2 regions of the Paenibacillus sp. NPDC058177 genome follow, and region 2 is predicted to be linked to the other one. Evidence: predicted binding sites of a transcription regulator. Region 2 holds the regulator's gene; the other holds the start of a gene.
The links. The regulator NrdR, encoded in region 2, represses ribonucleotide reductase genes. The targets are predictions, from matches to a motif close to AACACNATATATNGTGTT.
Positions count from the first base shown of each region.

Region 1: the regulator NrdR is predicted to act here: its motif matches at 2,900-2,917, upstream of nrdI (class Ib ribonucleoside-diphosphate reductase assembly flavoprotein NrdI).

Region 1 is NZ_JBHVVB010000008.1:233,636-240,555, reverse strand. Features, by position in the region: gene nrdF (class 1b ribonucleoside-diphosphate reductase subunit beta) at 1-320, opposite strand, end outside; gene nrdE (class 1b ribonucleoside-diphosphate reductase subunit alpha) at 359-2,443, opposite strand; gene nrdI (class Ib ribonucleoside-diphosphate reductase assembly flavoprotein NrdI) at 2,430-2,789, opposite strand; gene ACFVU8_RS25775 (hypothetical protein) at 3,215-4,996, opposite strand; gene ACFVU8_RS25770 (hypothetical protein) at 5,029-5,955, opposite strand; gene ACFVU8_RS25765 (hypothetical protein) at 5,948-6,100, opposite strand; gene ACFVU8_RS25760 (vWA domain-containing protein) at 6,294-6,920, shown strand, end outside.
Region 2 is NZ_JBHVVB010000005.1:358,150-365,069, reverse strand. Features, by position in the region: gene polA (DNA polymerase I) at 1-128, shown strand, start outside; gene mutM (DNA-formamidopyrimidine glycosylase) at 179-1,024, shown strand; gene ACFVU8_RS21100 (manganese efflux pump) at 1,215-1,979, shown strand; gene coaE (dephospho-CoA kinase) at 1,989-2,585, shown strand; gene ACFVU8_RS21090 (lytic transglycosylase domain-containing protein) at 2,582-3,145, shown strand; gene ACFVU8_RS21085 (alpha/beta-type small acid-soluble spore protein) at 3,218-3,436, opposite strand; gene nrdR (transcriptional regulator NrdR) at 3,603-4,079, shown strand; gene ACFVU8_RS21075 (TetR/AcrR family transcriptional regulator) at 4,243-4,878, opposite strand; gene ACFVU8_RS21070 (hypothetical protein) at 5,610-6,920, shown strand, end outside.

The sequences.
Region 1 (6,920 bases), on a different contig from region 2:
AAAATGCTGCTGTACGACTTGGCGTGAATCTGCTCCATCATCCCCATGAAGCCCAGCACCGCTTTGCGTTGCAGGCCGTCCACATGCTCCATAATCTGCGGCATACCCACGCCGCCCTGTACGGTATCGAGCAGGGTCAGACCGCCGAGTACCTTCATGTAGGCATCCTTTTCCAGCTCGCTGAGAGTCAGCCAGGACATTTTATCATCGGATAGCGGAATTTCGTCATCGGTCCAGAATTGCATAATATTCTGATTCCAGAACATCAGGGTGAAATCATCGTCCGGTCGGTTCCAGTTTACGGCTTGGATAGCGCTCATATCTTGTAATCTCCTTTTCTGTTCAAAAAAGCCTACGGTTACACCGAGCAAGTGATACATTCCTCGACAGACAGCTTCTTGGTCCGGGTGTAATACAGCGACTTCAGCCCTTTGTGCGCCGCATAGAGATAGCACCGGGCCAACTCGCGGGTGGTAACATCGCTGTTCACGTGCAGGACAGTGGAAATCCCTTGGTCAATATGGGGCTGGATCTCGGCAATCAGGTCAATGACCTTGAACTGGTCCATCTGATAGGCGGATTTATAATAGAAGACATTGTCAGGCTGCAAATAGGGCATCGGATAGTACGTAGTGGAGTTGGCATAGGTCCGGGTCTCAATTTGCTCCACAATCGGCATCACACTGGAAGTAGCGTTCTGGATATAAGAAATACTGGCCGTTGGCGCGATCGCCAGACGGTAAGCATGGTACAGTCCGTTTTTGACGACAGAATCACGTAGTTGCGCCCAATCCTCTTGGGTAGGGATATAGATATCCTTGAATAGTTCCTGCACCTTAAGTGTCACCGGACGATAATCCGTAGTCAGATAGCGTTCGAAGTAGACGCCTGTGGCATAATCCGATTCTGCGAAGCCATGGAAGGTCTCACCGGTCTGGGCGGCAATCTCCATGCTCTTCTCCAGCGAGTGGAAGTTCATGGTCATGAAGAAGGTGCGGGCGAAATCCCGGGCCTGTTCACTCTCATAAGCAATCTTGTTCTTGGCAAAATAACCATGCAGGTTCATAACGCCCAGTCCGACGGAGTGCATCTCTTTGTTCGCCTTCGTCACACCTGGGGCATTGGAGACGGTGGTCATATCGCTGACAGCTGTCAGTGCCAGCATACCCTCATGAACGGATTCACGGATTTTGCCATGCTCCATAACGTTGACGATGTTGAGGGAAGCCAGGTTACAGCTGATGTCCCGGCGGATGGTGTCTGCCTGACCGTAATCAGTGATTTCCGAAGTCTCTTGTAATTGGAAAATCTCTGTGCAGAGATTCGACATCTTCACTTGGCCGATATTTTTCAGCGCATGTGCCTTGTTGGCATTGCTCTTGTTCATAATATATGGGTAGCCTGATTCCAACTGAATCATGGCGATCTTGGTCAGCATCTCACGTGCGCCCATCGCGACTTTCTTTTTAACGCGCGGGTCAGCAAGCAGTTTGTCGTACATTTCGTCCAAATCCATATCGTCCAGATGGGTGCCGTAGGCTTGGAACACACTATATGGTGCGAACACATGCAGCGGCTCATTATCCTGGGCCAGCTTATAGAAGCGGTTTGGCACGATCAGCCCGATGGACAGCGTTTTTAGGCGCAGTTTTTCGTCGGCATTGATTTTTTTGGAATCCAGGAACTCTAGTACATCCCAGCCAAAAATATTATAGTAAGCCGCTCCGGAGCCTTTACGCTGCCCCATCTGGTCGGCATAGGAGAATCCATCTTCCATGAGCTTCAGCACAGGCACGATACCTTTGGCCGCATCTTCCACGCCTTTGATCGTCTCGCCGCGCGAGCGCAGCTTCGAGAGGTTAACCGCCACCCCGCCGCCGATTTTAGAGAGCTGCATGCATGTATTCAGTACATAGTTGATCGAATTCAGAGAGTCATCCATTTCCAGCAGGAAGCAGGAGACCATCTCGCCCCGGCGGCTCTTGCCTGCGTTCAGGAAGGTTGGCGTAGCTGGTTGAAGACGTTGCTCCATCATCGAGCGGACCAGCACACGAGCGGTATCGGCATTGCCGCGGCCCAGATGCAGAGCCACCACGGCCACACGATCCGGGTAGTGCTCCAGGTATTGCTTCCGGTCATTGGTCTTCACCGCGTAGTCTGTATAGAACTTGGAAGCCGCCATGTAGGAAGGGAACTGGAAGCCATATTCATGTGCGATCCGGTAAACATCCTCAATCTCTGAAGCAGCGTAGCGTTCGTACAGGTTCTCATAGTAGTCATTCTCTATCATATAATCCACTTTGGATTTAGTGTCTGCAAAAGTAAGGCTGCGTCGCTCCACTTCTCCCATAAATTCCACAACCGCCTCGCGGTCCTTATCTAATTGGAAGAATCCTTCTTCGTCTCTCTTCAAAAGCATGTTGTTCAGCTCAATATGCCGCAACTCGGTTCACCTCCTGTTTAATCCGTTCTACATCGCCAAAAGTTCCCGACAACTCGAACTTGCCAATTACCGGCACATTGTACCGCTCTGCAATCAAATCTGCGCTATTCGCGAACAGTTGACCCCAGTTTTTGTTGCCGCTGGCGGCGATTCCTTTCAGACTTGTATGGTTGTTCTCCAAAAAAGAAGACACCTTCTCTGGAATTTGTCCAAATCCGGTGGTGTATGTAACAAGTACATAAGGCTCGTCTATCGTCATATGCTCTTCGATCTGTACGGCCGGAAGCTTCAGCTTGTTAATGAACCGTTTGACGTTGCCTGTTTTGGAATCATAAGCGATCAGCATGGTTGTTCCTCCTTAGTGGAAGCGATTGTTCCAGCTTATTAAAATTAGATTTTGGGATAAACCGCGCCCTGATAGGGTTTACCCTGTATATAAACCGTTTTCTTCGGAATAACACTATATTTAGAGACGCTTAATCATTTTAACACTAGATATGGAGAAGTCAATAGATCTCAAGGGGTAGGGAGAACGCGCAAATCACGAGATTTCATACTAGAAAAAGAGCTGAATTGAGAAGAATATTAGCGGGAGGGCAGGTGGAATAAGGGATTTGGAACAGATCCAGAATACGCAACTGCGAGAGCACTTCAGGGTAAAAAAAAAATTAAAATGATCCTTGTCTCTTTTGTGAATGTTGGAAAAGGTGCTGGCAGTAAACACCCCCCCTGAATGGCATTCAGGAGGGTGTCTGTACTGACTTGATTCGCTTAGTTCACTATACTCAAACTCCCGGCAGAAGTTACCACAAATACGGGGACGCTCTCCTCACCAGTTTCGGTCTGCAGTATACCGTAGTCGTTCTGGAACTGACCGCTTAGCAGCATGGGGCCTGTTATGGACCCTTGATAGCCCTGAAGCAGGATGTAGCGGCCATCGGCATAAGCGACAGCACTCCCTGAATTGTCGAGATAGATTTCACAGCTTATCGATACATTCTGCAAAGGATGAAGCTCCAGCTCCGACGCCTGAATTGGCGGGTAAGCCTGTACGATTTCGGAGAATTGGTAAGTTTCCCCCGATTTGCGATAAATGGCTGTCTGCCCCGCATTACCCTCTCCGGCACCAGCACCAACATTATGCACAAGGATGGAACCATCTGGCTGAAGTTCGTAGCTATCCCCGCTAAAGGAGAACAGTTGTGATATTCCTTGCATCTGAAGCGCATAACCTGTAAAAAGTGTCCTGCCGTTGTCATCTGTGCTATCGGCTTCAGCAACAACTACAGGTTCTCCGGTGGCTGCCTCAAGAGTCTCGTCAAAGAAGACCCGGTGCAGGGAGGGGAACCCGGGAATAACGCCCATGGAGAAAGATGATACAGCGTTATCCTTGTTCATTACGGCATAATGAAGGGACCCGCTGCTGTCAGTTGCCGCAACATAGACCTTGGCGCCGTACTTTCCTTTACCGGAAATCACATTATTGTAGCGCCCCTGCTCCCCGCCTCCGGGGAGCAACCGTACAGGATCAGCTATATTCCAGGCGAGGCGGACCGCTGCAATGTCCTCGGAATGGTCTTTTAATGGATATAGCTCGGTGTAGAGCTTGATTGCGTCCTCGTATGCTCCGTTTTTGGCTTTGCTCGCGGCACTTTTGAGCAGTTTGGCATTTTGAGCATCTATGTACTTCAGCACTTGGGTTGCCTTGAAGCCTGCGCTGCTTGCGAACTTGCGATAGGCGGCAGCATGTTCTGCGAAGGCGGATATGTTCTTGCCCTCCAGATCTTTCTTCAGGATGATACGTCCGCTGCTTTCCACTTGTTCCTTGAGCCAGGGCGCCGCATACTTATGGCTCTCGTACGCCTTATGCATGGACAAGGTGCTTTCGAGCAAGGGACCGAAGCTTCCGGCAGCGGCCAAGGCCTTTAACTGACCTGTATCGTGGCTGCGGAACGCAGCATTCAATTGCTCCTGCTTAGCAGATGAACCGCCAAAGAAAGCATCTGGTATCCGCAGCAGTTTCCATTTCACATCATCCCCGCCGTCGTTTCCGTTAGCGTTTTGGGCAAGGGTGTCCAAAAACTGCTTTTTGAAATGCTGAAAGAAGGTCGTCCATTCCTCTGAAAGGCCCGACGCGGCAGACAACTTGCGGTAATAGGCTTCGTAAGGGCCTCCGGGCTTCATATACTGGGCTTTCAGCTGGACAAGATCATCATAGCTCTTCATGAATCCTTCGAAGTCACCTGACAGGGCCTGCGAGCTGGCGTACCGGGCAACGTTGTCCAGACCCGCACGGATGGCTGTGATCGGGGCCAGTTTCTCCAATTGTGTTGCTATCTCTTCTTCTTTGTATGAAAAGGAGTGATTTTCCCTCGCCTCGCGGTACTTTTCTTCTGCGCCGATAAGGTCGCCTGCCGCATGCAGACGACTGCCTTCCTGCACCACATTCACCTTGTCAGACATGCGCTGGGCCTTCTGTCCCAGCAGTAAAACCATTAATATACACAAAATGATCATAAAATTTCGCAGGGATATTACTTCTTTGATCGTCATATATTATAGCCTCTTTTTTGCCATACGATGGTTTATTGAAATTCAGGGTCCCAACGGTACTTGAATTCACGAATTTCGGCTACAGTTTGGTCAAGCCCGTTCCATGGCTCATAAGGGTTGGCCTCGATCAGCCGGGCTAATCGTAAGAAGCGGTCCTTGGGCAGCTCATGCACGTATCTGCCGATGAAACGGGAGTGCAGCAGCGCATAACGTTTCATGCGAACGGCCGCCCCGGCCACGCCGGTCAGGATAGCGATCCCTCTATCCATTTGCCGGATCTGGGTCTCATAGGCTTGAACATAACGCAGTGTGCGGTCCTTGATCAGATCCCGGCGCACCTTGGCAATCTCTCCTATGTATTCGGCCAGCAGTGGCTCGAACTCTCTCAGCAGAAGCTGTTCCATTTCGAGATCCATATCCTTACGGAGCTGAAAGCCGTGCAGGAGGGCGACCCGTTGCCGGGCTACCCGGTCGCCACGCAGGAGAATGGCAATCTCGCGCAGCTTCTCATAGGCCAGCACATCATTTTCGCGAAGGACAGACACCGCTTCCTGGCGGTTAAGCTCCAGCCCCTCCTTGATGATTCCGATGTTGTAGGCCAGCAGATGCTCCAGAGCGCGCAAGTTTTCGTTCTGCCTGACTTTTCGCTGCGTATAGTAGAGAAGCCCGGTCAGCAGGAGTCCGCCTGCACCACACAGGGCCATTTGCAGCGTGCTGTCGCCAAAATAAACCGAAACCAGGGTAAGCAGTAAGACTAGCAGTAGCCGGGTGTGCATTTTGCGCCCTGCACGGGCGCTGGCATAGTTCTCCACCGAAACAAGTGAGGCTTTGCCGCATTTCGTGCAGCGCTCTTCGTTAAGAGCGGTATAGCGCCCACAGCGCCTGCAGATGCGAAGCTTGTCGAAGGAATAGCGGGGCGCCTTGAAGGGCCGGAACGTGACAGGCTTCTTCTTACTCATGACCCTTGTCACCTCCATTTAAGGTGGCAAGCAGCATCTCGTCCATATCATCCCGGGTTAGCGGGTTTCGCTGGCGAGAGGCATAGATAGCAATGTGAATTACGACATATAGGAACGCAACTCCAAGAATAACGTATGAAATCATGTGACTTTTCCTTTCTTCTGGAAGATAGTGCAGCGAAAAAAGTGAATTATAGCGTTCCTTCTTAACAGTTCATCAGTCCTAAAAGTTGAAGTTTACAAGGTTTAATTATATCATAATGGCATACTATTTACAGATTTTAGCTTTTTGGCTGATTTCCATATTTGCCTACTATAACACAAGAGGAGCCATCTTTATGCTTCATAATGACCACCGTAGAAAAACATCGAAGATTGTCTTTTGGCGCCTTATTCCGGCGCTGCTGCTGACCCTGTGTATCGCGGTTGCCCCGCTAGGTGCAGGGCTGGCTCATGCCGCAACCCCGGCGCCATCTCATATTGATGCCGTGCTGCTAATTGATGTCAGCAACTCCATGAACAAGAGTGACAAGAACAAGATTGCCAACGAAGCAATGAAGATGTTCATAGATATGCTGTCCGCGCAAGGGGATAAGGTCGGGATTGTAGCCTACACCGATAAAGTGCAGCGGGAAAAGGCACTGCTGCAGATCAATTCGGCGACCGACAAGCAGGATCTGAAGGACTTCATTGACGGGCTGGACCGCGGCGCGTATACGGATATTGCCGTAGGCGTGAAGGAGGCAGTAAAAGTGCTGCAGAATGGCAGCGATCCTTCCCATGAACCGCTCATCGTCATGCTCGCCGACGGTAACAACGATTTTAACAAAGCTACTGGACGGACTCAGAGCCAATCGGATCAGGAGCTGAATACAGCACTGGATGAGGCCAAGAAGAGCGGCTATCCCATTTATACCATTGGTCTGAATGCGGATGGCAAGCTGAACAAGCAATCTCTGGCTGAC
Region 2 (6,920 bases):
AGGTGCCAGCGGAGGAACTGGAGCTGATGAAGGTGCTGCTGCCTGAGGTCATGGAAGGCGCACTAAAACTGTCGGTCCCGCTCAAGGCAGAGGTAAGTTATGGAAGCAACTGGTATGAGGCGAAATAGAACCCCCGCGTGCCTCCGATATCCGGTATAATGGAGTAGAGGTGAGAACTATGCCGGAATTACCGGAAGTCGAAACAGTGAAGAGAACACTTAACGAATTAGTCAAAGGAAAGCAGATAGAGAACGTCACCGTCCGCTTGGCGCGGATTATTCAGCGCCCGGATGATACCATGGCCTTCGCGCACATGCTGGCGGGTCATACCATTGAAAAGGTAGAGCGTAGAGGCAAATTTTTGCGGATCTTGCTGGACGGTCTTGTGCTGGTCTCCCATCTGCGGATGGAAGGCCGTTACGGACTGCATGGCAGTGATGAGCCGCTGGACAAGCATACACATGTTATTTTTCATTTTACAGATGGTACCGAGCTTCGCTACACAGATGTGCGCCAATTTGGCACGATGCACCTGTTCCAACCGGGGGAGGACTTGAGTCTGCCGCCGCTGAATAAACTGGGCGATGAGCCGCTCGAGCCTTCTTTTACCCCGGAACGGTTCAGGGAGATTGTGTCTGGAAAAAGCACCAAAATCAAATCCCTGCTGCTGAATCAGGAATATGTGGTCGGCATTGGGAATATCTATGTAGACGAATCGCTACACCGTGCAGGCATTCACCCGGAGGACAGCCCTAAAGCGCTGAGCCGGGAACAGCTCGACAAGCTTCATCATGCGATTGTATCCACGCTTACTGAAGCCGTCAATGCTGGAGGCTCCTCCGTCAAATCATATGTGAACGGCCAAGGGGAGAGCGGTACTTATCAGCAGCAATTGCTGATCTATGGCCGCAAGGACCAGCCTTGTGCCGTCTGTGGTACATTGATTGAGAAGAGTGTGGTCGGCGGCCGGGGGACGCATTATTGTCCAAGCTGCCAGCGTGCCAGTACAGTTCTGGCTCGGTAATCAATTCTATACACCGGCTTGCCGGATTTTGCCTGAGTTCTCAATGTAGTATTTTGAACTTCATCCCAAGCTGCAGATGGTTGACACCCTCAATTTGTCCCGCCCATATACTGTGTGAAGAATGCTTTAATCAAGCGAACGTCTTGCTTGTTAGATTAGGCAGGACGGTTCTTCACGGGAGGGATTGCGGGTGCTCAGCCCATTTTTATCATTGCTGTTATTGGCGTTGGCCCTGAGTCTGGATGGATTTGGTGTAGGCATTACATATGGTTTGCGAAAAATGAAAATACCGCTGCTCTCGATTCTGATCATCTCGTTCTGTTCTGGCATCGTCATCTATATCTCCATGCAGGTTGGCGTGTTGCTGGCTCAGGTGGTATCACCCAGTATCGCTTCGAGCGTAGGCGCAGTCATCCTTGTCCTGATGGGTTGTTGGTCATTGATTCAATCGCGGATTCAGAAGGAGAAAGAGGATCTAAGTGCTGAGCAGCAAGAACAGGAGACCGCACAGATTTCCACAGTCAGTATCTCTGAACTTTCGTCCGAAGACGAATATGGGGAAGTAGCTGCTGAGTGGGAAGGTTATGATGATGAGCGCGCTCAGCCAGCGAAACCGGCTGTATATTCGCTGGAGCTGCGGAGGCTCGGTATCGTGGTACAGATCCTGCGCACGCCTTCCTCGGCGGATATGGATGCTTCGGGAAGCATTTCGCCGGTGGAGGCGATGGTACTCGGAATTGCATTGTCACTGGATGCGTTCGGTGCAGGACTGGGTGCCGCACTGCTTGGTTTCAACCCGGGCTGGACGGCGGTCACGATTGCGTTGTTTAGCGGAAGCTTTCTAATCATGGGCATGAAGACAGGATTCAAGTTCGCCGGAAGCTCCTGGATGAAGCATGCCGCTATCCTGCCTGCTTTAATGTTGATTGTTATGGGAATAATGAAGCTGTTATGAGGTGAGTACATGATCATGGGCTTAACCGGAGGCATTGCATCCGGAAAAAGCACAGTGTCAGCACTGTTCGTGAACAAGGGAGCCAAACTGGTGGATGCCGATGCCATTGCCAGGGAAGTGATGCTGCCCGGACACCCGGTGCTGGCTGCTGTCGTTGAACATTTCGGAGAGGATATTCTGAACCCGGATGGAACGCTCGACAGGGCGAAGCTTGGGAACATTGTCTTTCATGAGCCGGAGGCCCGCCAGAAGCTGAATGGTCTGACTCATCCGGCGATTCGCCAGGAGATCAAGGACCGGATGTACCGCATGGAGCAGGAAACGCCGGAGACGATGATTGTGGTAGATATTCCGCTACTGTTTGAGTCAGGGCTGGAAGGTCTTTTTCAGGACATTATTGTAGTATATGTTCCCCGTGAAATTCAACTGACCCGCTTAATGGAACGGAACAGTCTGACTCAGGAGCAGGCGGAGAGCCGTCTGCAATCGCAGATGGATCTTCAGGAGAAGACGGGCAAGGCAAGTTACGTCATTGACAACAGCAAGGATCTTGAGCATACTGAGGCCCAGGTTCTTGCTTTGTGGGACAGGCTGGGGTTGTCATGAGCTGGCTGCGCAAAAAAAGAGTCCTGCTCCTCCTGTTCATCGGCTTCACAGGTATTCTGTTCCTCAGTACGAACTGGATGTCGTGGTTTTATCCGATTCATTATAAAGAAGAGATCCGCAAGCACAGCACGACCTACGAGATTGATCCATTCCTTGTGGCGGCGATTATCCGGGTGGAGACAAACTTCAAGACTGGAAAAGAGTCGAAAAAAGGGGCGATCGGTCTCATGCAGCTGATGCCGGATACGGCCAAATGGGCTATGGAAAAGGCCAAGCTCCCCGATGTATCGCTGGAGCGGCTGAAGCATGAGCCATCCGTCAACATTGAGCTTGGGGCCTGGTATCTATCCTCGCTCTCTCGTCAGTTTGACGGCAATCGTACGGCGGTCATTGCTGCTTATAATGCTGGTCCGGGCAATGTCCAGAACTGGCTGAAGCAGGGGACCTGGGACGGTACGGAGGATAATGTAAAAGATATCCCGTTTGGCGAGACACGTCATTATGTCCAGCGGGTGATTTACTATTATAATCAGTACACGGATATCTATAAGGGATTTTAGTTGTGCATATGAAAAGAAGTATTAAACAGCCCGTGAGCTGTTTAATACTTCTCTAGTCAAGCTATAGGCAGATTAGTGAACTTGACCTGCCAGTTGTTGTTCAGCCAGAGTTACAAGACGTTTAGTGATGTAACCACCGATCGAACCGTTTTCGTAAGAAGTTTTATTGCCATTGTATCCGTCTGCAGAAAGCGTGATACCCAATTCTTGAGCAACTTCGTATTTCAATTGTTCCAAAGCTGCGCGGGAATTAGGAACTACCAGGTTGTTGGAGTTGTTGTTTTGGCCCATTGCTGTTCACCTCCTATCGGTTGGTAACTGTATTATGTGCCGGACTTGGCAGATTCATTACAATAAACAAACGGTGAATTATGGAAAAAGAGATTGTGTTCGATCGCAGTCAGGTGCGTACCGGAACGGGACGCACACCATTTTGCAAAAGGAAGTGATTAAGCTTATGAAATGCCCTTACTGCGATCATACAAATACCAAGGTGCTTGATTCACGTCCGGCCAACGAGAATAAGTCCATCCGCCGCAGGCGGGAGTGTGAGCGCTGTAGCAAGCGTTTTACAACGTTTGAGATGATCGAAGAGACTCCGCTTATTGTAATTAAGAAGGATGGCAGCCGCGAGGAATTCAGCCGTGATAAAATCCTCCGTGGATTGATCCGTGCCTGTGAGAAGCGTCCTGTGCCTGTGGAGCGCCTTGAGGTCATCGTGTCGGAGGTTGAGAAGACTTTGCGCGGGATCGCCCTGGCAGAGATCGAGAGCCGTCAAATCGGCGAGCTCGTGATGGAACAGCTTTATCCAGTGGATGAAGTCGCATACGTCCGCTTCGCCTCTGTGTACCGTCAGTTCAAGGATATCAACATGTTCATGAAGGAACTGAAGGGCCTGCTGTCCAAGACAACGGGTGAGTTGGAGAGTCTGTAGAGAGTCTTGCTGCATCGCTGCTAATTTGGAGATACCATCTGCAGATATCAGGAGCGGCCGAGATGTAGTTAGAATAACTGAAAAATAGCCCGCCACATTAACTTGTGGCGGGCTATTTGGCTTTTCATCATTGAAAGATAAATTCAATTAGGGGGAGTACATTTTATTCCTGAGACATCGGAGTATGGTAAATGTGGAGACTAATTCGGGTCATCTCAGTCGTGGATATTGCGAAGTCGGAGTGAATCCATTTGGAGATCGCATTATATAATGCTCCGGCTTTAAAGTATACCCGGTACCTGCTTTCGTCTGTTGGGTCATGCGCGTTAGACAGCATCATTTCATTCAAGCAATCTAAGATCACATAATCAAACTTGGCGCTTTGCAAGGCTCTGTAAATATCACGCTGCTGAAAAATAACTTCAAAAAGCACGCTAATAAACTTTTCAGGCTCTTTGGCTTTGCCTGTTAATTCATTGGTGTAAGGCAGGAGCCTTTGATTAATCTCGAAAATAAGCGAATCGACCAGATCCACCAGTATCTCCTGTTTGGAGGAATAGTTGTTGTAATAGGCGGTTCGGGAGACCCCGGCACGTTTCACAATATCGGTAATGCTGATTTTGCTAAAAGGCTGCTCCTGGATTAAGAAGACTAATGCCGTGCAGATGGCTTCCCTGGTCAAGCGATTGGTTTCTTTATTGGAATTATGTTTAGAGGTGTTTGGACTGTATAATTCATGATTTGCGATGACAATTCCCCTCCATTTGTACGTTCTGGCGTTCGTTTTATTGTTTTTCATGACTCTTTTCAATATGCTAAACCATAAGGCATTACAAATGTAATGTCAAAGTTGTAGCTACATAAGACGAACATAAGAAATAAAAAAGCGAAGATGAGCGAAAGGAGAAGTTTGGAACAGTAGGCGCAAAGCGATCACCTGAACGAGATTTCCATAGGAGAGCTCGCACCGGATCATAGTCTGTCGACAGCAAGAGCTATAATTCATGGCTGTTTAAATCCAGGGATGTCATATAGAAGCGGTAAGTTTCCCTTCACCAGTCGTCTTAACAGTGGAAAAGAGGGGGTACTTCCCCAACTAACGGCATTTTTGTACCTTATTTTTCAGGTATATATCTAAATGAGGCAAATAAGGGCATTATTGTATCTTATTTTTCGGAAAAGACGCTGGAGAGGTATTTCTGGAGGATTTAAGGTACAATATTGCACTTAATCTCTACTACCCCCTCGCTGCAGAGGATTTAAGGTACAAAAATGCCGTTAATTACATTTCTATCCGAACTTAAGACTCTCACTTAAATTTCGGTCGTCATTACGGTGAATATTTGGACTTACGGTCGCTGTGATCCCCAGATTTCTTCGATTTAACCGCTTCTAGCGGTTAAAATCGGGGCACAGCGGAAGTTCTCGACGCGAGCTTTCCTGCGGAAAGCTTTCAGGCGGTCGCTTTCGCTCCTACAGTTCCAACCATTCCCCTTCGTTCCTTCTCGCTTTTTAAAATGGGAGGGTGTCATGTTAAAGAATTTATACAGACGATTGACAGCTATACTGCTGTTGATCCTGGCATTCTGTGCTACCGTATTTATCGGTCAAGAAACAGTAATCTCGATAGCGACGATTATCATTTTACTGATTGAATTAGGCACTTCATATTTACTTCTAAAGAAACGTGAGAAGCTGCAAATGGTGTTGCTCAGCGCCATCGTAACAGAAGGGTTATTTTTGCTGACTGAGGAGTTTTGGCTGCTGGCGCTATCTATCCTGCTGCTGATCGTGGCGGGCGTATGGAGAGGACTTTTTGGTCAAGCTGTACGAAGAAAAGTCACTGCGTTTATGATGGGTCGAAAAGTGTTATTCAGCATTGCTGTTCTATTCGTTAGTGCGCTTTGGATTCTTGGTATCTATGCGAAGCCGATTACTAAACCTGTGGCGTTAGAGGTGGATGTCACGGCCACCATTGATGAACATAGATTGGATTCGTCAGCAGCAATGCTAAAGAATATTGAAGTGATGAATTCCTTTGGAAGCCGTACAACCGGCTCGGAAGGCCATAATAAGTTTATTGCTTGGTTGGAACAGCAGGTAACGGATATGGGGCTGACTGTATACCGTGATCAATATACGTTTGACCGATGGGAAGAAAAGAACAGCTCTTTGGTTATTGATCAGCAGCCCATTCATGTCTCTTCAGCTTTTCCTTATTCCGGGGAAACGGACGAAAAGGGTGTAACTGGGGAACTGGTGTACACGAAGCGTGGTGATTATGAACAGGCAAGCGGAAAAATTGCTGTAGTGGAAATTGAGAATTTTAAAGATTTTCCGATAGGGATCGTCATGAACATGCGGGATTCATCGCCAAAGCAAAACAAAATCGCCCCTAGTGAAGGTGATCTTGTACTCACCACAGCCTTAAAAGAGGCCAAACTGGAGCAAGCGAAGGAAATGGGCGTGAAAGCCGTTATTTTAGTCTGGAAAGGGGTATCCGACGATAAGGTTGAGAAGCAGTATGTACCGTTTACCACCGACTATGCTGGAATCCCTGCGGTTTGGGTCAATGAGACAGAGGGCCAAAAGGTGATCAGCGCAGCTAACGAGCACAAAGAAGGCACGGTTATTTTAGAAGCAGATGAACAAAAAAACGCACCGACGGAATCCTTTTATGTGAAGATCGAGGGGAAAAGGAAAGACGAAGCGATTATCATCAATACCCATACCGATGGGATTAATGTTGTGGAGGAGAATGGCGCCGTAGGCATGCTGTCCATGATTCGTTACTTGCAGCAGGAGCAGCCGGAACGGACGATGATCTTTGCTTTTGTGACC